One region of the Mesorhizobium sp. WSM4983 genome, then DNA from elsewhere that is predicted to be linked to it. Evidence: predicted binding sites of a transcription regulator. Region 1 holds the regulator's gene; each other region holds the start of a gene.
The links. The regulator LexA, encoded in region 1, represses DNA repair genes until DNA is damaged. The targets are predictions, from matches to a motif close to TGTTCNNNNTGTGTTCNG.

Region 1 (7,293 bases):
CGTGCTTTTCGACCGCGCCGCGCTGACGATGCGCAATTTGGCGATCTCGGCCATCGCCGTCATCCTGGTGTCGCCGCATGAAGTGGTTGGCCCGAGCTTTCAGATGTCGTTCGCGGCAACCGCCGCCCTTGTCGGCGCCTATGCCGGCTGGTCCGACTACCGCGCCGGCAAGGTGAGAGCGCCGCCGGCAAAGCGTTCGTTCCTGCGGTTCATGTCGCACAAACTGGCAGTCGGAGCAGGTGGCGCCGCGATGACGTCGATCATTGCCGGAAGTGCCACGGCGCTGTTTGCCATCTGGCATTTCCAGCGCGTCTCGCCGCTTAGCCTGCTGGCCAATCTCGCGATCATGCCGATCGTCACGATCGTGATGTTTCTCGCCGTCGCCAGCGCGGTCATGATGCCGTTCGGCTTCGACGGGCCCTTCCTCTATTTGATGGGCAAGGGCCTGGCGGCGATGATCGCGATCTCGGCGTGGATTTCGGAGTGGTCGCCGGTCGATGCCGTGGGCCTGATCTCGATCCATTCGGTGCTGCTGGCGACGATCGCGCTCGTCATCGCCACGATGGCGACTACGTGGCTCAGGCTGGCCGCGATTCCTTTCGCTGCCGCGGCCGTCATGATGATCCCGCAGGTGCGCACGCCCGACCTGCTGATCTCGGAGGACGCGCATCTGGTGGCGATGCCGATCGGCGGCGGCGAACTCGCCATCAATCGTGCCCGCTCGAACGAGTTCACCACCGATAACTGGAAACGCGCGCTCAAGGCCGAAACGATCGTGCCGCCGGAGACATTCGCCAAGGGCACGCTGGACATAGCCGATCCCGTCGACCTGCCGCCTGGATCGCCCTTTTACTGCACGGGCGATCTCTGCATTGGCCGGCATCCATCAGGCGCGATCGTCGCGCTCGCCGAAAAACGCGAAGCTGCCCGGCCTGCCTGCGACTTCGCAGACCTCATCGTCATCAACGACGCCACGGCCTACAATCCCTGCCGCGATCCGCGTGTCCTCGTTGTCACCAAGCGGCAGCTCGCGCGCGACGGCAGTGCCGCCGTCTTCTTCGATCCGCAATCGGCGACGGCGCGAGCAACCATTCAATACGCCGTCGAAAAACCGTACCGCCCTTGGCACGAACAGCGGCGCTACTCGCGTGAGGCGAGGGGGTTGGCGCCTTACAAGAAGCCCGAGAAGCCGAAAGCCAAGCCGCAGCCCCTCAGTAGCGGCGGATGAGCCCGACGAGCTTGCCCTGAACCTTGACGCGATCGGGACCGAAGATGCGCGTCTCATAGGCCGGATTGGCAGCCTCGAGCGCGATGGAGGCGCCCTTGCGGCGGAAGCGCTTCAGCGTCGCCTCCTCGTCATCGACCAGCGCCACGACGATCTCCCCGGGGCTCGCAGTGCTGGCGTTGCGGATGATGACCGTGTCGCCGTCGAAGATGCCGGCCTCGATCATCGAATCGCCTTTGACCTCGAGCGCGTAGTGCTCGCCGCCCGCGATCATGTCCGGCGGCACTGTGATCGAATGCGTCTGGTGCTGGATGGCGTCGATCGGCACGCCGGCGGCAATGCGACCCATCACCGGGATGGAGACGGCTGAAACGGCGTCGTCGTCATTGCTGGGCGTCGGCGTGCGGGCGGGCGCCGCGGGTTTGATCTGGCGGCCGAGATTGCCTTGGCCGCCCTGGATGACGCTCGGCGAGAATTTCTTCGCCGCATTGAGGCCGGGCGCGATCGAGTCAGGTAGGCGCAGCACTTCAAGAGCACGCGCCCGGTTCGGAAGCCGGCGAATGAAACCGCGCTCCTCCAGCGCCGTGATCAGGCGGTGGATGCCCGATTTCGAGGCAAGGTCGAGCGCTTCCTTCATCTCATCGAAAGACGGCGGAATGCCGCTTTCCTTGAGCCGTTCATGGATGAACATCAGCAGTTCATGTTGTTTGCGCGTCAGCATGGCGGCCCCCATGGGTTCTGAAACCAGAATCAGAAAAACAAACCCAGAACAAACACTATCTGTTCCAGTTGTGTTCCGCAACCGTTTAAAGTTTAGTGAATGTGTTGACGTTTTGTTCAGCGTAACATCAGAACGGTGCATTCCTCGCCGGCTTCAGCCGCCGGTGCGAAGGGTTGGCGCACGATCAGGCCATTGGCATCGGCGAGCATCCTCAACATCGAGGAATCCTGGATGCCGAACGGTGTTGCGATCAACCCCCCCGCATCTTCGCGGACCACGGCGCGCACATAGTCCTGCCTCAGATCGTTGGCGTGCATTGCGGCGCCTAGCCGGGCCGTGCGGATTTCCTGCCGGCAGGACCGGCCGCCCAGCCGCGCCAGAAGCGGCTTCAGGAACACCTGCGAGCAGACCAGGCTTGCGACCGGATTGCCGGGCAGGCCGATGCAGCGAATGTCGCCGAGCCGGCCAAACATCAACGGCTTGCCGGGACGCATGGCGATCTTCCAGAAGTCGAGCTGCATGCCTTCGCCGGTCAGCACGTCATGGATCAAGTCGTGGTCGCCGACGGAGGCGCCGCCAAGCGTGACGATGACGTCGGCGCCGGCCTTGACCGCCTTCTTGACCAGGGCCGCGACCGCGTCCTTGCGGTCGGCGGCGATGCCGAGGTCGAGCGAGCGCGCGCCGACCGACTGGGCCGTAGCTGTGACGCCACAGGCATTCGACGAGATGATCTGGTCGGGGCCGAGCGCGCTGCCCGGCGGCAGCAATTCATCGCCGGTGGCGATGATGGCGAGCAGCGGCTGCCGCACCACGTTGAGACTCGGATGGTTGGCCGATGCCGCCAGCGAAAGCGCCGCCGGATCGAGCTGGCGGCCTTTTTCGAGGAGCAGGTCGCCCTCGCAGAAGTCGAGGCCGCGGCGACGGACGTTGCGTCCCTCCGCGGTCGGCTCGGTCACTTCGATGCCGCCGCCGCCGAGATCGCGGACATTCTCCTGGATAACGATGGTATCGGCGCCTTCGGGGAGCGGCGCGCCGGTGAAGATGCGCACGGCCTCGCCCTTGCCGACAGAGCCGGTGAAGCCACGCCCGGCGGGCGCCATGCCGATCACGGAGAGCCGGGCCGGCGCCGAGGCTACGTCGGCGGCCCGTACGGCATAGCCGTCCATCGCCGACGCATTGAAGGGCGGCTGGGTGCGCAGAGCCACCACCGGGTCGGCCAGCACCCGGCCGGCTGCTTCGGCCAGCGGCACGCTTTCGCCTGGCAGCGCGGTCGCGCCGTCCAACAGGCGTTGGAGCGCCTCGGCGACCGGAAGCAAAGCCATGCTAAGAACCGGCCTTGTAGTCGCCCGACTTGCCGCCGGTCTTCTCGACCAGCCTGATGCCGGAAATCGCCATGGCGCGGTCCGCTGCCTTGGCCATGTCGTAGATGGTGAGGCAGGCGACCGACGCCGCGGTCAGCGCCTCCATTTCCACCCCGGTCTTGCCGGTAACCCTGGCAAGCGCGCTGACCCTCAGGCCAGGGAGCGCGTGGTCGGGCTCGATCTCGACGGCAACCTTGGTGAGAAGGAGGGGATGGCAAAGCGGGATGAGCTCATGCGTCTTCTTGGCCGCCATGATGCCGGCGATGCGCGCCGTGCCCAGCACGTCGCCTTTCTTGGCGTCGCCGGCCAGGATCATCTCCAGCGTTTCCGGCTGCATGGTGACATACCCTTCGGCGATGGCCGTGCGCGTCGTCTCGGCCTTGCCGCCGACATCGACCATGTTGGCTTCGCCCTTGGCGCCGAGATGCGTAAGCGCGGGCATCCTCAAACGGCCTCGGCCGGCGCCTTGCCCGTCAGCAGAAGGGCGGTCGCGGCGGCCACGTCGGCCTGCCGCATCAGGCTTTCGCCAACGAGGAAGGTGCCGATCTTGCTCTTTTCCAGCCGCCGGCAGTCCTGATGGGTGAAGATGCCGCTCTCGCTGACCAGCAGCCGGTCGTCCGGGACCATGGCGGCAAGCCGCTCGGAAACGTCGAGGCTGGTTTCGAAGGTTCTCAAATCGCGGTTGTTGATGCCGATCAGCCGCGACGAGAGGCGAAGCGCGCGTTCCATCTCCTGTTCGTCATGCACCTCGACCAGCGCGTCCATGCCGAGATCGAAGGCCGTGACTTCCAATTCACTGGCCAAGGCGTCGTCGACGCTCGCCATGATGATGAGGATCGCGTCCGCGCCCCAGGCGCGGGCTTCATGAACCTGATACGGGTCGAAGAGGAAATCCTTGCGCAGGGCGGGCAGGCCAACGGCGGCGCGCGCTGCGGTCAGAAAGCCGGGCGCGCCCTGGAAGGACGGTGCGTCGGTCAGCACCGAAAGACAGGCAGCACCGCCTTGCTGATAGGCCCTGGCGAGCGCCGGCGGGTCGAAGTCGGCGCGGATCAAGCCCCTGGAAGGGCTGGCCTTCTTGATCTCCGCAATCAGCGTGAAGCCGCCGGCCTTCCGCTTGGCCTCAAGCGCCGCAAGGAAGCTGCGCGGGGGTTCCGCATCCTTGGCCTTCGCCTTGACCTCGGCAAGCGGCGCGCTGAGCTTCGCGGCGGCGATCTCATCGCGCTTGTAGGCTTCGATCTTGCGCAGGATATCGGACAAAATTCTAACCGTTCGAAATCTCGATGAGCTTGTCGAGCACCGCCAGCGCCCGGCCGCTGTCAATGGCCTGCGCTGCTGCCTCGATGCCATCGCCGAGCGTCGTCGCCTTGCCGGCCACCACCAGCCCGGCGCCGGCATTCATCAGCACGGTGTCGCGATAAGCGCCGGCAGCGCCGCCCAGCATATCGCGCAATGCCCTGGCATTGTAGGCCGCTTCGCCGCCGCGCAGATCTTCCTTGTTATGCCGCTTCAGTCCGACCGCTTCCGGAGTGAGGGTAAAGGTGCGGATCTCGCCGCCGGCGAGCTCTGCGACCTGCGTCTCGCCCGTGGTGGTGATCTCGTCATAACCGTCGCCGTGCACGATCCAGGCATGATCGGTACCCAGCGCCTTCAGCGTCTCAGCCACCGGCATGATCCATTCGGGCAGGAAGACGCCAACCATCTGCCGGCCGACGCCGGCTGGATTCGACAGCGGCCCGAGCAGATTGAAGATGGTGCGCGTGCCGAGCTCGCCCCGGACAGGACCGACATGCTTCATCGCCGGATGATGCGCTGGCGCGAACATGAAGCCGACGCCGGCTTCCTGGATGCAGCGGCCGATCGTCTCCGGTGCGATGTCGACTTTGACGCCTAGCGCCATCAGCACATCCGCCGCGCCGGTCAGCGAGGACAGGCCGCGATTGCCGTGCTTGGCCACCGGGACGCCCGCGGCGGCGATGACGAATGCCGATCCGGTCGAAATGTTGACCGAATGCGAATTGTCGCCGCCGGTGCCGACGATGTCGATGGCGCCGCGCGGGGCTTCGACGCGGAGCATCTTGGCGCGCATCGTGGCGACCGCGCCGGAGATCTCGCTCACGGCCTCGCCGCGCACGCGCAACGCCATCAGGAAGCCTCCGATCTGCCCCGGCGTCGCGTCGCCCGACATGATGATGTCGAAGGCCTCGCGCGCTTCCTCGAAGGAGAGCGCGGTGCCGGTCGCGACCTTGGCGATATATGTCTTAAGCGCGCTCATCGTGTCTGTGCTTGGGAAACGGCGGCCGGATCGATACGAACGTCATATTGCGACTGCAGCTGCGCCACCAGCTGATCGAGCAGGTCGTCGGATATGCCGGCGCTGAAAGATTTCTGCGCGTCTTCCGGGACAGAGCTGCCATCGGCGCCGGCAGGTTCGAAGACTTCGGCAACCTTGAACAGGATCTGACCGTCGCCGGTGGGCGAGGGGATCAGGCCCGTGCCGCCTTCGCCGACGCCGAACATGGCCGCCGCGCCCTCCTTGCCGAAATCGGCATCGTCGGCTTCGCGCTTCAGGCCGCGCTTGGTCTGCTTCTCGAGCTTCAGCTCGCCCGCGATCACGTCGAGCGTCGCACCGGCCTTGAGGCGCTTTTCCAACTCCCCGGCCTTGGCGGTGAGCCGCTTGTCGGTCTCGGCCGCGGTCCAGTCGGCCACCACCTTCTGGCGAACCTCGTCCAGCGTGCGGTCGCGCGCCGGCGTGATCGACTGGACTTCATAGAAAACGAAGCCGTTGGCGGCAGTGGTCAGGCCTTCATTCTCGGTGTTCGGCTCGGCCTCGAAGACGGCCTTGATGAGGTCCGCCGATTGCGGCAGGTCGTTGACGATCGTGCCGTCCGGCCGCTGGCCGGTACGGTCGATGGCGTCGATGGTGACGACCTTGAGCTTTAGCTTGTCGGCCGCCTGGGCAAGCGAGGCACCGGAAGCGCGGGTGTCCTCGTAGCTGTCGTGGACGTCGAGCAGGACGCGGCTTGCCTCGCCGAGCGCAAGATCCTTGCGGATCTGGTCGGACACTTCCGAAAGCGGCTTCACCACCTGCGGCTTGATTTCGGTGACGCGCAAGAGCACCGGGCCGAAGGCGCCCTGAACCACCGGGCTGACCTCGTTGACGTTGAGCGAGAAGGCTGCGTCGGCCACCGCCTTGTCGGCGATCTTGTCCTTTGCCAGCGTGCCGAGCACGGTGTCGGCCTGCGTCTTGCCCTCTGCGGTGACGATCTTGTCGAAGGTGGCGCCGGCCTTCAGGGAGTCAAATGCCGCCTTGGCCGCGTCCGGCGTCTTGAACACCAGCTGTTCGATGGTGCGCATTTCGGGTGTCGTATAGCGCGCCTTGTTCTTGTTGTAGTCCTCAGCGACTTGGCTGTCGGTCACCGCCGTCGGGTCCATGATGTCCTGCGGCTCAAGCCGGATATAGGAGAATTTGCGGTATTCCGGCGCGGCGTAGTTCTTCTTGTTGGCTTCGAAATAGGTTTTCAGCGCGCTGTCGGACGGCGCCTCGATCGGCTGGACGAGTGTCTTCGGCAGGACGAGATAGTCGATCGTGCGGTCCTCGCCGCGATAGAGCGCGACCGCCTTCAGGAAGGTCTGCGGCGCCTTGAGCCCGTCGGAAATCGCCTCGACGATCTGTTGGCGGACCGCCACTTGCGAGCGGTTCTTCAGATAGTCCTCGGGTCGCATGCCGATCTGGCTCAGCAGATATTCGAAGGTCCTGCGGTCGAACTGGCCGCCTGGACCCTTGAAGGCCGGATCCTCGCGCGTCAGCTCGGCCAGCCGGTCCTTGGAAAGGCCAAGCCCGAGCTTGCGAGCCTGCTCGTCGAGAACGGCGCCGGAGACGAGCTGCGCCAGGACCTGGTTGTCGAGGCCGAGCAGCTTAGCCTGTTCATGCGTGATGCGCTGGCCATATTGCTGCGACAGCAGGTTGATCTGGCGATCGTAGGCGA
Region 2 (7,293 bases), 720 kb from region 1:
GCCGCTCGATCCTGTTCATCGGCCACAACATTCATCATGTCTTCGACATCGCCGACCGCTTCGTGGTGCTCGACCGCGGCAAGGTGGCGTTGACGGCTGACCGCAGCGAGGTCAAGTCAGCCGACGACCTCATCAACTTTATGGAAGAGATCGCGCATCCGGGTGGCCTGCCAGGGCTACACGAGGCGGGCGGAGCGGAGCAGAGAGCGTGATGAGCAAGGCCATGGAACCCGATCTGCAAACACCTCTGGGAAGGGCAAGCGGCCCGACAGAATCAGGCAAGCAGTGGAGTCATCCTTCCGATCACTGGCTGCGCGGCTTCGTCCTCGACAATCGCGCGGCGCTAGGCACGCTCGCCGTGTTCATCGTCATGATGGCGATCTTCATGATCGCCAACCCGACCGTCTTCACCACCTGGTATCTTTACAGCTCGGTGCTGACGACGCTTCCCGTCGCGCTGTTCGTTGTCGTGCCGCTGGTCTTCGTAGTCACCTGCGGCGAGATCGACCTATCGTTCCCGGCGACGATGGGTTTCGCCTCATGGGCCTTCGCGATCGTCGTGCAGGCCGGCTACGATCCGTTCCTCGGCATCGCCGCGGCGCTTCTCACCGGCACGCTGCTCGGCTTCCTGGTCGGATCGCTGGTGGTCTATGGCGGCCTGTCGTCGCTGATTGCCACGCTCGGCATGAACTTCCTGCTGCGCGGGCTGATCCAGATCATCAACGAGGGCAAGTCGACGGCGCTGACCAGTCTGGCCGACAGCTCAGCTTACGCGATCTTCTCCGGCCAGCTCTGGGGCATCCCGGTGCAGATCTTCTGGGCGATCGCCTTCGTCGTGTTTTCGGCGCTGCTCTACAACCGCCACCGCTTCGGCGCCCAGGTCAAGGTGGTCGGCGACAATCCGGACAGCGCCAAGCAAATGGGCATCGACGTTCAGCGCGTCCGGGTCAAGGTGTTCGTCTTCACCGGCATCGGGGCGGCGATCGCCGGAACCTTCTCGGTGATGATCAACTTCACCTGGTGGCCGACGGCGGGCGACGGCTACCTGCTGCCGGTGCTGGCATCGGTGTTCGTCGGCGGCACGCCGACCTGGGGCGGTATCGGCACAGTGGTCGGCGGCGCGATCGGCGCGGTCACCGTGTCGTTCATCCAGACCGGCGTCGTCGCCGCGGGCCTCAGCGGCTTCTACGTGCAGTTCTTCAACGGGCTGATCATCATCCTGTCCCTGCTCGGCCACAAATGGAACCAGGCGCGGTATCGCTGAGAGGCTGCGGTTTTCGGACGGTAATCCGTTGGCGGCCGCCGCTCAAACGCTGGTGACAAACCCGTCCAGCACACGTTTCTGGCCGGCCTTGTCAAAGTCGATGGTCAGCTTGTTGCCGTCGATGGCGGCGATATTGCCGTTGCCGAATTTCTGGTGGAAGACGCGGTCGCCGAGCTTGAATGGCGAAGGTGTGTCGGCGACCGATTTGGCGACCAGCTCGCCTTCGATGGTGCGGCCTTTCACCGAGGTGCGGCCGGCGCCATAGCCGCTGTCGGTCTCGCCATAGCCGATGCGTTCGACCTGGTGGCCGGAGCGTGTGCCCCAGTTGCGGTCGGTCGCTTCGGTGCGGTTCGCCTGCGCGCGCTGCCAGCCGGGTGTCGCATAGGTGTTGGAGAAGCTGCCGGATTTTTCCGCGCCGATATTGTCGAAGCGCGAGGCGCCGTAGGGATTCTGCCGGCCGCCGCCGCCGCGGCCTGAGGCGAAGGAGCCGCCGCCATAGGGATTGCCATAGCCGCCATAGGAATTGCCGCCATCGGCGACATCGACATGGGCTTCCGGCAATTCATTGACGAAACGCGACGGAATGGTCGATTGCCACAGGCCGTGGATCTGGCGGTTTGAGACGAACCAGACGTGCAGGTTCTTTTTCGCGCGCGTCAGGCCGACATAGGCGAGGCGGCGTTCTTCCTCGAGGCCGGAGCGGCCGCCTTCGTCCAGCGCGCGCTGATGCGGGAACAGACCTTCCTCCCAGCCGGGCAAGAATACGGTCTCGAATTCAAGCCCTTTCGCCGAATGCAGCGTCATGATGGAGACCGCATCGAGCGATTCGCCCTGCTCTGCCTCCATGACCAGCGCGACATGCTCGAGGAACGAACGCAGGGATTCATACTCCTCCATGGAGCGGATCAGTTCCTTAAGGTTCTCCAGCCGCCCGGGCGCTTCGGCCGAACGGTCGTTCTTCCACATGTCGGTGTAGCCGCTCTCCTCGAGGATGGTCTCGGCGAGCTCGGTGTGCGGCGTGGTCTCCAGCGCCTTCTGCCAGCGCTCGAAATTGGCCGCGACCTCGCGCAGCGCGGCGCGCGGCTTCGGCTTCAACTCGTCGCTTTCGGCGAGTGTCGCCGCGGCCTCAAGCATCGGGATTTGCATGGCGCGCGCGGTGTCGTGGATCTGGCGGATGGTGGCTTCGCCGAGCCCGCGCTTCGGCACGTTGACAATGCGCTCGAAGGCAAGGTCGTCGCCGCTGTTGGCGACGACGCGGAAGAAGGCCAGCGCGTCGCGGATTTCCAACCGTTCGTAGAAGCGCGGGCCGCCGATGACTCGGTAGCTCAAGCCGAGCGTGATGAAGCGGTCTTCGAAGGCGCGCATCTGGAAGGACGCGCGCACCAGGATCGCCATATCGTTGAGGTTGTGCTTTTGCCGCTGGTAGGCCTCGATCGCCTCGCCGATGGCGCGCGCCTCTTCCTCCGAATCCCAGGCGGCATGGACATGCACCTTGTCGTCCTCGGGGTCGTTGCGGTCGGTGAACAGCGTCTTGCCGAAGCGGCCCTCATTGTGGGCGATGAGATGCGAAGCCGCACCCAGTATATGCGCGGTGGAGCGGTAGTTGCGCTCCAGCCTGATGATGGTGGCGCCGGGAAAATCCTTGTCGAAGCGCAGGATATTGTCGACCTCGGCGCCGCGCCAGCCATAGATAGACTGGTCGTCGTCGCCGACGCAGCAAATGTTGACAGTGGATTGACGCCGGTTTCCCTCCCCCTTGAGGGGAGGGTGGCCGGGTGAAGCCCGGTCGGGAGGGGTCCTCGCGGCAGTGCTCGACGCTCCGGCGCCTGATGACTGGGCGGCGCCTTCCGCGGCGACCCCCTCCGTCCGCTTCGCGGACACCTCCCCCTCAAGGGGGGAGGATTGCGGCCTCTGCGCCAACAGGCGCAGCCACATGTATTGCGCGGTGTTGGTGTCCTGGTACTCGTCGACCAGGATGTATTTGAACTTGCGGTGATAGTCCCTCAGCACGTCCGGATAGGCGCGGAAGATGCGGATCGGGTGATAGAGGAGATCGCCGAAGTCGCAGGAATTCAGCGTCTGCAGCCGCTCCTGATAGGCCTTGTAGAGCTGGCGCCCCTTGCCGTTGCCGAAGCTGCGCGCGTCGCCTTCCGGAATCTCGTCGGGGCCAAGGCCCTTGTTCTTCCAGTTGTCGATCATCTGCGCGAAGGTCTTGGCCGGCCAGCGCTTGTCGTCCAGATTTTCGGCCTGGACCAGCTGCTTGATCAGCCGCACCACGTCATCGGTATCGAGGATGGTGAAATCGGATTTCAATCCGGCAAGCTCGGCATGCCGGCGCAGCAGCTTGACGCCGATCGAGTGGAAGGTGCCGAGCCAGGGCATGCCCTCGACATTCTGCTCGCCGATCAGCAAGCCGATGCGCTGCTTCATCTCGCGCGCGGCCTTGTTGGTGAAGGTGACGGCGAGAATCTGCGAGGGGAAGGCCCTGCCGGTGGCAAGGATGTGGGCGATTCGCGTGGTGAGCACCCGCGTCTTGCCGGTGCCGGCGCCGGCCAGCACCAGAACCGGGCCTTCGGTCGTTTCAACAGCGAGCCGCTGTTCGGGATTGAGGCCGTTCAGATAATCGGGCGCACGGTTCTGCGCGTTGCGTGCGGCCATGGCGCGCGCGGCAAGGCCGGATGGGGCGGCGGGCCGCGCATTCGGTTCGTCAAAAAAGGGCATGTCTTCCGAAAAGCCGGACATCGCCCCCGAATGTAGTGATTCGGCAGCGAAAGGCCAGAAGTGTCTCCGTTTTGTTCTAGTTGTTCCTGTTCGGGGCCGCCTTGACAGGCGCAACTTGCGAGAGAAAGCTGCCAACAGGGCAGGGACGGCAAGCCGTTGCCTCAGAGGCGCCGCAAGCGCGCAACAGTCGAAGGAGTATCGTCTTGGCTGTCACCATCACCTCCCTCGTCCTTTTGCTTATCGGCCTGGTCCTCGGCGGCGGCGGCATCTGGCTGGTGACGTTGGGTGGCAGCTGGTACTACCTGATTACCGGACTGGCCTTCCTGATCACCGCCTGGCTCGTTTTCCGCCGCAGATCGACAGGGCTCTGGCTCTATGCCGCGATCGTGCTCGCCTCGCTGTGCTGGGCGGTGTGGGAAACCGGCTTTGATTGGTGGCAGCTCGGCCCGCGCGGCGGCATCATCGTTCTCATCGCGCTCTGGCTGCTGACGCCATGGGCCAGGCGGGGATTCACCGGTCCGGACGGACGCGCTCCGCTCATCCTGGCGGTGCTCGCATCGCTTGCAGTGGCTGGCTATTCGATGACCGCCGATCCGAAGGACATCGGCGGCACGCTCACCACCGATAAGGTGACGCCGACGGCCAATCTCGGCGGCGACATGCCGGCGGGCGAATGGCATTTCTACGGCCGCACGCCGTTCGGCCAGCGTTACTCGCCGCTCGCTCAGATCACGCCGGATAATGTCGCCAAGCTGCAGCCGGCCTGGACCTACCGCACCGGCGACATGAAGGGTCCGGACGACATCGGCGAGACGACCTATCAGGTAACGCCACTCAAGGTCGGTGATGCGCTCTACATCTGCACGCCCCACAATTTCGCCATCGCCATCGATGCCGCGACCGGCAAGGAGAAATGGCGCTACGACCCGAAGATCAAGCTCGATCCCAACCGCCAGCACCAGACCTGCCGCGGAGTTTCCTATTACGCCGATGCGAAGATCGCGGCGGGCCAGCCCTGCGCGGCACGCATCTACCTGCCGACTTCGGACGCCCGGCTGATCGCTCTCGATGCCGCGAACGGGCAAGTTTGTCCGTCCTTCGCCGAAGGCGGCACGCTGAACCTGATGGCCAACATGCCCTTTCCGAAGTCGGGCTATTACTATTCGACCTCGGCGCCGCTCATCCTCGCCGGCAAGATCATCGTTGGGGGCGCGGTCAACGACAATTATTCGACCGAGGAGCCGTCGGGCGTCATCCGCGCCTATGACGCGGGCACCGGCGCGCTGTTGTGGAATTGGGATTCCGGCAAACCGGATCAGACGACGCCGCTGCCGGCGGGGCAGAACTACACCAACAACTCGCCCAACATGTGGTCAACGGCGAGCGCCGACGAGAAGCTTGGCCTGCTCTACCTGCCGCTCGGCAACCAGACGCCCGACCAGCTCGGCATGGGCCGCAGCGCCGATGTCGAAAAATTCTCCTCCTCGATCACTGCGCTCGACCTCAACACCGGACAGTTGCGCTGGGTGCGCCAGACGGTGCATCACGACCTGTGGGACATGGACGTGCCGGCGCAGCCGACGCTGGTCGACATCACGACGGGGAGCGGCGTGGTGCCGGCACTGGTAGGGCCGACCAAGCAGGGCGATCTTTATGTGCTCGATCGGCGCACTGGCGAACCGATCATTCCGGTGAAGGAAGTGCCGGCACCGGGCGGAGCGATCGAAGGCGACCATACCTCGCCGACGCAGCCGTCCTCCGACCTGTCGTTCAACCCGAAGCCGCTGACCGGCGCCGACATGTGGGGAATCACCATGTTCGATCAGCTGGCGTGTCGGATCGAACTGAAGAGACTGCGTTACGAGGGACGCTACACGCCGCCCTCGCTGCAGGGCACGCTGGTCTATCCCGGCAATTTCGGTGTGTTCAACTGGGGCGGCGTCGCGGTCGACCCGGTGCGACAGGTGATGTTCGGCATGCCGACTTATCTCGCTTTCACGTCGAAACTCATTCCGCGCGCGGACGTGCCGCCGCCCGGCGACACCAAGGGCAGCGAGCAGGGGCTCAACCGCAATGAGGGCGCGCCTTACGCGGTGGTGATGGGGCCATTCCTGTCGCCACTCGGCATTCCCTGCCAGGCGCCGCCCTGGGGCTATGTCGCCGGCGTCGACCTGAGAACCGGCCAGATCGCCTACAAGCATCGCAACGGCACCGTCTACGACATGACGCCGCTGCCCCTGCCGCTCAAGGTCGGCGTTCCAGGCATCGGCGGGCCGATGATCACGGCCGGCGGCGTCGCCTTCCTCGGGGCCGCCGTCGACGACTATCTGCGTGCATATGACCTTACGACGGGCAAGCAGCTCTGGCGCGCGAGGCTGCCGGCCGGCGGCCAGTCGACACCGATGACCTACACCGTCGCCGACGGCCGCCAGTTCGTGGTCATCGTCGCCGGCGGCCACGGCTCGGTCGGTACCAAGCCGGGCGATTATGTGATGGCTTACACGCTGCCCAAGTAGACGAGGACATCCAATCGCGCCGGCCTTTTTCGCCGAGCACGTGGCCAAGCGCCTGCAGCGACGACAGCAAGCGCCGCCTCAGCCAGCCGCTACGCCGGCGGCCATCACGTTCCCGGCATTCCCCTTTTTGCCTTTCGGACCGGGCGGGGCCGCTCCGCAGTTTCCCGTCCCACCGTGACAGCACCATCAACTTTTTCGGAATGACCAAAATGTGATGGATGCAGAAGCCACCGGCAATCGTCATGGTCGAAGTTCGGATCGAGTGCCGTTGTCGCCGGCGGATGACTGGACCGTGCGCGTTCTAACCCTATCTTGCGCGTCAAACAGTCGTCGAGGAGAGCCATGACCGAACCTGTCGCCAAGCCTGTCGTCACACAGCCCATCGTCACTCAGGCGATGATCGATGCCTATGACGAATATACGCATCTGACGCTCGACCGGCGGCGCTTCATGGAGCAATTGACTCGGCTCGCTGGATCGGGCGCCGCGGCCGCCGCGATCGCGCCGATGCTGGCTGCGAATTCGGCCAAGGCGGCGATCGTCGCCGAGAACGATCCGAGGGTGAAGGGCGAGGACATCACCTATCCCGGCAGCCGCGGCGAGATGAAGGGCTATCTGGTCAAGCCGGCGAATCACTCCGGCAAACTCGGCACGGTGATCGTCGTCCATGAGAACCGGGGGCTCAATGGGCATATCCGCGACGTCGCCCGGCGCGTGGCGCTGGAAGGCTTCGTCGCGCTGGCGCCGGACTTCCTGTCGCCGCTCGGCGGCACGCCAGCCGACGAGGACAAG
Region 3 (7,293 bases), 190 kb from region 1:
TGCTGGACGGAGTGAGGCGAAGCCTCGAAAGACCTTGTGATGGACCAGAAGATCGAAACCGCTCCCTACGACGTCGAGGCGATCCGCCGCGACTTCCCGATCCTGTCGCGGCAGGTCTATGGCAAGCCGCTGGTCTATCTCGACAACGGCGCCTCGGCGCAGAAGCCGCAGGTGGTGCTCGACACGATCCAGCACGCCTATTCCCAGGACTACGCCAATGTCCATCGCGGCCTGCATTTCCTGTCGAACGCCGCGACCGATGCTTATGAGAAAGCACGCGAGACGGTACGCCGCTTCCTCAACGCGCCGAGCACCGACAACATCGTCTTTACCTCGAACACCACCTCGGCGATCAACACGGTCGCCTATGGCTACGGCATGCCGAGGAACGGCGAAGGCGACGAGATCGTGCTCTCGATCATGGAGCACCACTCCAACATCGTGCCCTGGCATTTCATCCGCGAGCGGCAGGGCGCGAAGCTTGTCTGGGTGCCGGTCGACGATCTCGGCGCCTTCCATATCGAGGAATTCGAGAAGCGGCTGACGAACCGCACAAAACTCGTCGCCATCACCCACATGTCGAACGCGCTGGGCACGGTGACGCCGATCAAGGAGATCGTGCGCATCGCGCATTCGCGCGGAATTCCCGTGCTCGTCGACGGCAGCCAGAGCGCCGTGCATATGCCGATCGACGTGCAGGACCTCGATTGCGACTTCTTCGTCTTCACCGGCCACAAGGTTTACGGTCCGTCCGGCATCGGCGTGCTCTACGGCAAGAAGCACATGCTGGAAGCGATGCGGCCCTTCATGGGTGGGGGCGAGATGATCGAGGAGGTGACGGAAGACATCGTCACCTACAACGAGCCGCCGCACCGTTTCGAGGCCGGCACGCCGCCGATCGTGCAGGCGATCGGGCTGGGCGCCGCGCTCGAATATATGGAAAAGGTCGGCCGCGAGCGCATCGCGGCGCATGAGGCGGACCTCAAGAATTACGCGCACGAGCGGCTGCGCGCCATCAATTCGCTGCGCATCTTCGGCGACGCGCCCGGCAAGGGCGCCATCATCTCGTTCGAATTGCAGGGCATCCACGCCCATGACGTGTCGATGCTTATAGACAGGCAAGGCGTCGCGGTCCGCGCCGGCACGCATTGCGCCCAGCCGCTGTTGAAACGCTTCGGCGTAACCTCCACATGCAGGGCATCGTTCGGCATGTATAACACCAGGGCCGAAGTCGACGCTTTGGCCGATGCGCTGGAAAAGGCGCGAAAGTTCTTCGGGTGACGACCATGGAAGATGCGAGCACCACCGCAGAAACCGCGCCGGAAACGGCCGGTAACGGCCTCGTCTCGGCCTCGGCGATCCCCGCCGATGAGCTGGCGAGGCTGACCGACGATATCGTCTCGGCGCTGAAGACGGTCTACGATCCGGAAATCCCGGCCGACATCTACGAGCTCGGCCTCGTCTACAGGATCGACATCGAGGACGACCGGACGGTCAAGATCGACATGACGCTGACCGCGCCGGGCTGCCCGGTGGCCGGCGAAATGCCGGGCTGGGTCGAGAACGCCGTCGGCGCCGTGGAGGGGGTTTCGGGCGTCGAGGTCAATATGGTGTTCGACCCGCCGTGGACACCCGACCGGATGTCGGAAGAGGCGCAGGTCGCGGTTGGATGGTACTAGCCAGCGACCCCACTAAGGTTGGCTGGCTTGCAGCAAAGGTGAAACTTCACCATCTTAAAGGCAGACTCATTCCGCGGGCCTTGAACCCGCGCGAACGTGGAGAATGACATGGGACGCTTCGCCGTCATCACGATGACCGACAAGGCCGCGGACCGCGTGCGTGAGATCGTCGCTACGCGCGACAACGCGCATGGGATCCGCCTTGGCATCAAGAAGGGCGGCTGCGCCGGGATGGAATACACGGTCGATCTGGTCACCGAGCCGAACCCCAAGGACGATCATATCGAGCGCGACGGCGCGCACGTCTATGTCGCGCCGGAAGCGGCGCTTTTCCTGCTCGGAACCGAGATGGATTTCGAGCAGACGACGCTGCGAACCGGCTTCACCTTCAGGAACCCGAACCAGAGCTCGGCCTGCGGCTGCGGCGAATCCGTCGAGCTGAAGCCGGCCGATCTCAAGGCGCTGGCGGAGGCGCGCGCTTCAAGCGCTGCTTAGGTGAGCGCCGAGGCATATCGCTGGCGATGTGCCTGCTGTGACCAGGAGTTCACCGGACTTCCCACCGATATAGCCTTTGGCGCACCGGTGAATCCAGACGCGCTTGACGAGGTAGCTCGGTCGACTTTCCGCAGGAACGACGATTTTTGCGTGGTGAGCTACGCCACGGGGCAAACAGACCGCTTCATTCGTTGCCTGCTGCCCTTGCCGGTACCTCAGTTGTCCGAAGAGTTCTGTTTCGGTGTTTGGATGTCGGTCTCGGAAAGAAGCTGGAATGTCTATCGAGCCGGGTATGATAGCGGCCAATATGAGGACGAGCTCTGCTTCGGGTATTTGATGCACGACATTCCTGAGTATCCGAGCTCGATGCACCTGTATGCCAATGTTGTGTTTCAGCCCGGCAATCTGCGTCCCAGGGTTTTTCTGCATGATGCAGACCACCCCTTGGTCGCCGCGCAGCGCGAAGGGGTAGATGTGAGGCAGATCGAGCGCTGGGTTGCGCTAACCCATCGCTCTTAGATTCAGGCTTAGTCCATCCACAAGCCGGTGCGCTTGTGCCAGTCGGCGATCGATTCTTCGGGATAGAACTCGAACACCTTGTCGTTCTCGCCGATCGCCGGCTCGACCCAGCTCGCCTTGTATTTCAGCATCAGGTGCACCTTTTCCGGCGGCTTCGGCAGGTCGCTGTCGATCGCCGAGGCGAAGGGATGGACGAGGTCCGGCCAAGTCGGGTCGTAGAGCCAGAGCGCGGCGCCGCATGTCTTGCAGAAATTGCGCTCGCCGGTCGAGACCTCGCAGTGCGGATGCTCGTCGTCCTCGATCTCAGCGCGGTAGACGCCGAGATTGGGCTTGCCGGTGACCTTGAGCGTTTCGTTGTCGGCGCCGAGATTGATGGCAAAACCGCCGCCGCCCTGCTGCTTGCGGCAGATCGAGCAGTAGCAGAGCATGAACGGCACGGGCGTGTGACTTTCCACCTCGAAGCGGACGGCGCCGCAGCGGCAGGAGCCTTTGAGCAGGACAGGCATGGCGCGAAACTCCATTTCATGTCTCAACCTGTCAGCATGCTGTTGGTTGCTGCGATGACAAGGCCCATGCCGGATGAGATGATTGCGGCATGGACAATGACCGCCTCGAAGAATTGTTCGAGAGCCTGGGGCCGATCAGCATCCGAAAACTGTTCGGCGGCAAGGGAATCTATTGCGACGGCGTCATCGTCGCGGTGGTCGTGCGCGGCGAACTGATGCTGAAGGCCGACGAGGAGACGATCCCCGAATTCGAGGCCGCCGGCTGTAGCCAATGGACCTATACCGGCTCGCGGCACGGCAAGGAGGTGGCGATGCCCTATTGGAGCGTTCCCGACAGCGCCTTCGACGATCCCGACGAAATGGCGGTCTGGGCGCGGCGCGCTTATGAAGCGGGGCGGCGCGCGGGCAGATAAGGCTTACAGCGCCTTCGCGATCTCCGCCGCCAGCCGCGCATTGTTTTCGACCAGCGCGATGTTGGTCTTGAGGCTGCGGCCGCCGGTGAGCTCCAAAATCCACGACAGGAGGAACGGCGTCACGGCTTTGCCGGTGATGTTCTGCGCTTCGGCCGCCTTTTGCGCGGCCTGGATGTAGCCGTCCATCTCGGCTGCCGGGATCTCGTCGTTCTGCGGCACCGGATTGGCGACCAGTATGCCGCCGCCGAGGCCGAGCGCCTGCCGGATATGATAGAAATGCGCGATATCTTCAGGCGCATGCAACGTCAGCGGCGCGCGGAAGGGCGATTGCCTGGACCAGAAGGCCGGCATGGTCTCGCAGCCATGGCCGATGACTGGCACGCCGCGCGTCTCCAGCACTTCCAGCGTCTTTTCGATGTCGAGGATCGCCTTGGCGCCGGCCGAGACGACGACGACCGGCGTGCGCGCCAGCTCGTCGAGGTCGGCCGAGATGTCAAAACTCTTTTCGGCGCCCTTGTGGACGCCGCCGATGCCGCCGGTGGCGAAGACCTTTATGCCGGCCATGTGCGCGGCGATCATGGTGGCGGCCACGGTGGTGCCGCCGGTGCGCTTTTGGGCGACGGCAAAGCCGATATCGGCACGCGACAGCTTCATGGCGTCGCCGGTCATGGCAAGCGATTCGCGCTCGCCATCGGAAAGGCCAATCTTGATGCGTCCATCGACCACGGCGATCGTCGCCGGCACGGCGCCGCTCTCGGCGATGATCTGCTCGACCTTGGCGGCCATCGCGCCATTGTCGGGGTATGGCATACCGTGGGTAATGATGGTGCTTTCCAGCGCCACCACAGGCCGCCCGGCGGCAAGCGCCTCCGCCACTGGCGGATGAATGTCGATGAAGGGGCGGGCGGTTTCGGGCGTCATGTCCGTTCTCCACTCCGGAGAAAACACTCCGGCAAGATAGTTTGTGGCCCTATGCCACCACCCGTGCCTCGGGCACAAGGGCAAGCGCCTGGCCAAAACTGCCGGCGGTGAAAGACGGTACCGCCTCAGCGCTCTCGATGGCGAGCATCGCCGCGGCAACACCTTCGCGCAGTGCCCTCCGCAAAGGCAGCCCGCGCAGCAGCGCGGCAACCGTTGCTCCGGTCAGGGCGTCGCCGGCGCCGGTTACGTCGGCAACTCGTCGCGGGGAGGGCGGGTCGATGGCGAAGACGCCCGATTGGTCGAAGCCGAGCACCGGAGCACTGCCGGCCGTGATCACGCCTGCCGTCAAGCTCAGCCGCCTGAGTTCCCCGACAAGATCGCGGCCGGAAATATCCGCACCAGCCAGCGCCGCCGCCTCTCGGCGGTTCATGAACAGCAGCGAAAGATTGCCGAGCAGCGGCGCCAGCCGCACCACCTTGGCCGGCGAGATGGCGATGGCGAAAATCGGCCTGTCGCCGGCTTGCGCAACCAGACGCTCGAGGGCCGCCGTTGGCAGGTTCGCGTCGCAGAGGATCGCGTCTGCCTCGGCGATCGCCTCGCGCGCCTTGGCGCGGCGGATCTGCTTGGGGAAGGCGAGGTCGTAAAGGCCCATATCGGCAAAGCCGACGATCAACTCCCCCTCGCTGTCGATCAGCGCAGTGTAGCTCGGCGTCGTGCGGTCGAGGAACACCGCCGAAAGGTCGGCGATGCCGGCCTCGTCGATCGCCGATGCGACGGTCTCACCCGCCGCATCGCCGCCGCGCACCGAAAGCAGCGAGGCCGAGACGCCGCGCTTCACAATGCTGCGCAGCGCGTTGAAGACGCCGCCGCCGACATCCTCGCGCATGATGCCGGGATTGGATGCGGCGGGCACGTAAGGGCCCGAGACCTGGCCGCGCCGGTCGATATGGGCGCCGCCCAGCGCCAGGATGTTTGGGGATGTCGGCATGCCGCGGAGGTGACCTCGTTGATTGTTTGCGTGCGCACACTAGGTTTCCGCGCATCGCCCCGCAATCGGGTCGCGATTCGGGCCGCCCAGATAACGAGATCTCGCTTGGATCAGCAGCACTGGTTCACGCCATCTCTAGTGAGACAAAAATAGAACAAATCCAGATATTGTTTGTTTTCCAGTCATTTGCTGCCTCTTGCCAGATGAGAACAAAAAAGGTACAAACTGGCAGGGATCACGGATTGTCCGGCCTTCATTGACGACCAAGGGGTGATGTATCATGGCTCAGAATAGTTTGCGGCTTGTAGAGGATAAGGCAGTGGACAAATCAAAGGCTCTGGATGCGGCGCTGTCGCAAATCGAGCGCGCTTTCGGCAAGGGCTCGATCATGCGGCTCGGCGCCAATGAGCAGGTGGTCGAGATCGAAACCGTGCCGACGGGATCGCTGGGGCTGGACATCGCGCTCGGCGTTGGCGGGCTGCCGCGCGGCCGCATCATCGAAATCTACGGGCCGGAAAGCTCGGGCAAGACGACGCTGGCGCTGCACACGGTTGCGGAAGCCCAGAAGAAGGGCGGTATCTGCGCCTTCGTCGATGCCGAGCACGCGCTCGATCCGGTCTATGCCCGCAAGCTCGGCGTGGACCTCGAAAACCTCCTGATCTCGCAGCCCGACACGGGTGAGCAGGCGCTGGAGATCTGCGACACGCTGGTGCGCTCCGGCGCAATCGACGTTCTGGTGGTCGATTCGGTGGCGGCGCTGACGCCGCGCGCCGAAATCGAGGGCGAGATGGGCGACGCGCTGCCCGGCCTGCAGGCCCGCTTGATGAGCCAGGCGCTGCGCAAGCTGACCGCGTCAATCTCGCGCTCCAACACCATGGTCATCTTCATCAACCAGATCCGTATGAAGATCGGCGTCATGTTCGGCTCGCCGGAAACCACGACCGGCGGCAACGCGCTGAAATTCTACGCCTCGGTGCGCCTCGACATCCGCCGCATCGGCTCGGTCAAGGATCGCGACGAAGTGGTCGGCAACCAGACCCGCGTCAAGGTGGTGAAGAACAAGCTGGCTCCGCCCTTCAAGGTGGTCGAGTTCGACATCATGTATGGCGAGGGCGTGTCGAAGACCGGCGAGCTCGTCGATCTCGGGGTCAAGGCCGGCGTGGTCGAGAAGTCGGGCGCCTGGTTCTCCTACAATTCGCAGCGTCTCGGTCAGGGCCGTGAGAACGCCAAGCTTTTCCTGCGCGACAATCCGGACACGGCGCGCGAGATCGAGCTGGCGCTGAGGCAGAATGCCGGGCTGATCGCCGAAAAATTCCTCGAGAACGGCGGCTCCGAAGGCGGTGGTGACGACAGCTTCGAGGACGAGGCTGGCGCGATGTAGGCACTGCCGGAGTTCGGCCATAATCCGGATCCATTATCTAAAGCTGATGTAATCGAGTTCCCTAGTACTGCGTTCGAACCGCCGGCCTTCGTGCCGGCGGTTTGCGTTTGGGGGGCGAGGGCACAGGCCGCCCGGCCGGAGGATTGGCGTTGGTTCCGTGTTTCTGGACAGGGTCAAGAGCTACGGCTAAAAGGCCAATCTATCTTCTGACACACGAAAGCCCATTTGCCGCCGGCCTGGCCGGCGGTTTTCGCGAAAAGGCAGTATCCATGAGTGGCGTGAACGAGATCCGGTCGACATTCCTCGACTACTTCCGCAAGGAGGGCCATGAGATCGTCGCCTCCAGCCCGCTGGTGCCGCGCAACGATCCGACGCTGATGTTCACCAACGC

Region 2: the regulator LexA is predicted to act here: its motif matches at 4,047-4,064, upstream of P9254_RS04580 (ATP-dependent helicase).
Region 3: the regulator LexA is predicted to act here: its motif matches at 5,727-5,744, upstream of recA (recombinase RecA).

The regions. Positions count from the first base shown of each region.
Region 1 is NZ_JARTVM010000001.1:185,815-193,107, reverse strand. Features, by position in the region: gene P9254_RS01050 (ComEC/Rec2 family competence protein) at 1-1,228, shown strand, start outside; gene lexA (transcriptional repressor LexA) at 1,212-1,946, opposite strand; gene P9254_RS01040 (molybdopterin molybdotransferase MoeA) at 2,063-3,268, opposite strand; gene moaC (cyclic pyranopterin monophosphate synthase MoaC) at 3,270-3,749, opposite strand; gene trpC (indole-3-glycerol phosphate synthase TrpC) at 3,752-4,564, opposite strand; gene trpD (anthranilate phosphoribosyltransferase) at 4,569-5,579, opposite strand; gene P9254_RS01020 (peptidyl-prolyl cis-trans isomerase) at 5,576-7,293, opposite strand, start outside.
Region 2 is NZ_JARTVM010000001.1:906,052-913,344, reverse strand. Features, by position in the region: gene P9254_RS04590 (ATP-binding cassette domain-containing protein) at 1-212, shown strand, start outside; gene P9254_RS04585 (ABC transporter permease) at 212-1,264, shown strand; gene P9254_RS04580 (ATP-dependent helicase) at 1,307-4,006, opposite strand; gene P9254_RS04575 (glucose/quinate/shikimate family membrane-bound PQQ-dependent dehydrogenase) at 4,189-6,501, shown strand; gene P9254_RS04570 (dienelactone hydrolase family protein) at 6,844-7,293, shown strand, end outside.
Region 3 is NZ_JARTVM010000001.1:379,810-387,102, reverse strand. Features, by position in the region: gene P9254_RS02055 (cysteine desulfurase) at 40-1,281, shown strand; gene P9254_RS02050 (SUF system Fe-S cluster assembly protein) at 1,287-1,679, shown strand; gene sufA (Fe-S cluster assembly scaffold SufA) at 1,788-2,174, shown strand; gene P9254_RS02040 (DUF2199 domain-containing protein) at 2,175-2,693, shown strand; gene P9254_RS02035 (GFA family protein) at 2,702-3,199, opposite strand; gene P9254_RS02030 (TfoX/Sxy family protein) at 3,289-3,612, shown strand; gene P9254_RS02025 (pseudouridine-5'-phosphate glycosidase) at 3,616-4,533, opposite strand; gene P9254_RS02020 (carbohydrate kinase family protein) at 4,583-5,521, opposite strand; gene recA (recombinase RecA) at 5,802-6,902, shown strand; gene alaS (alanine--tRNA ligase) at 7,172-7,293, shown strand, end outside.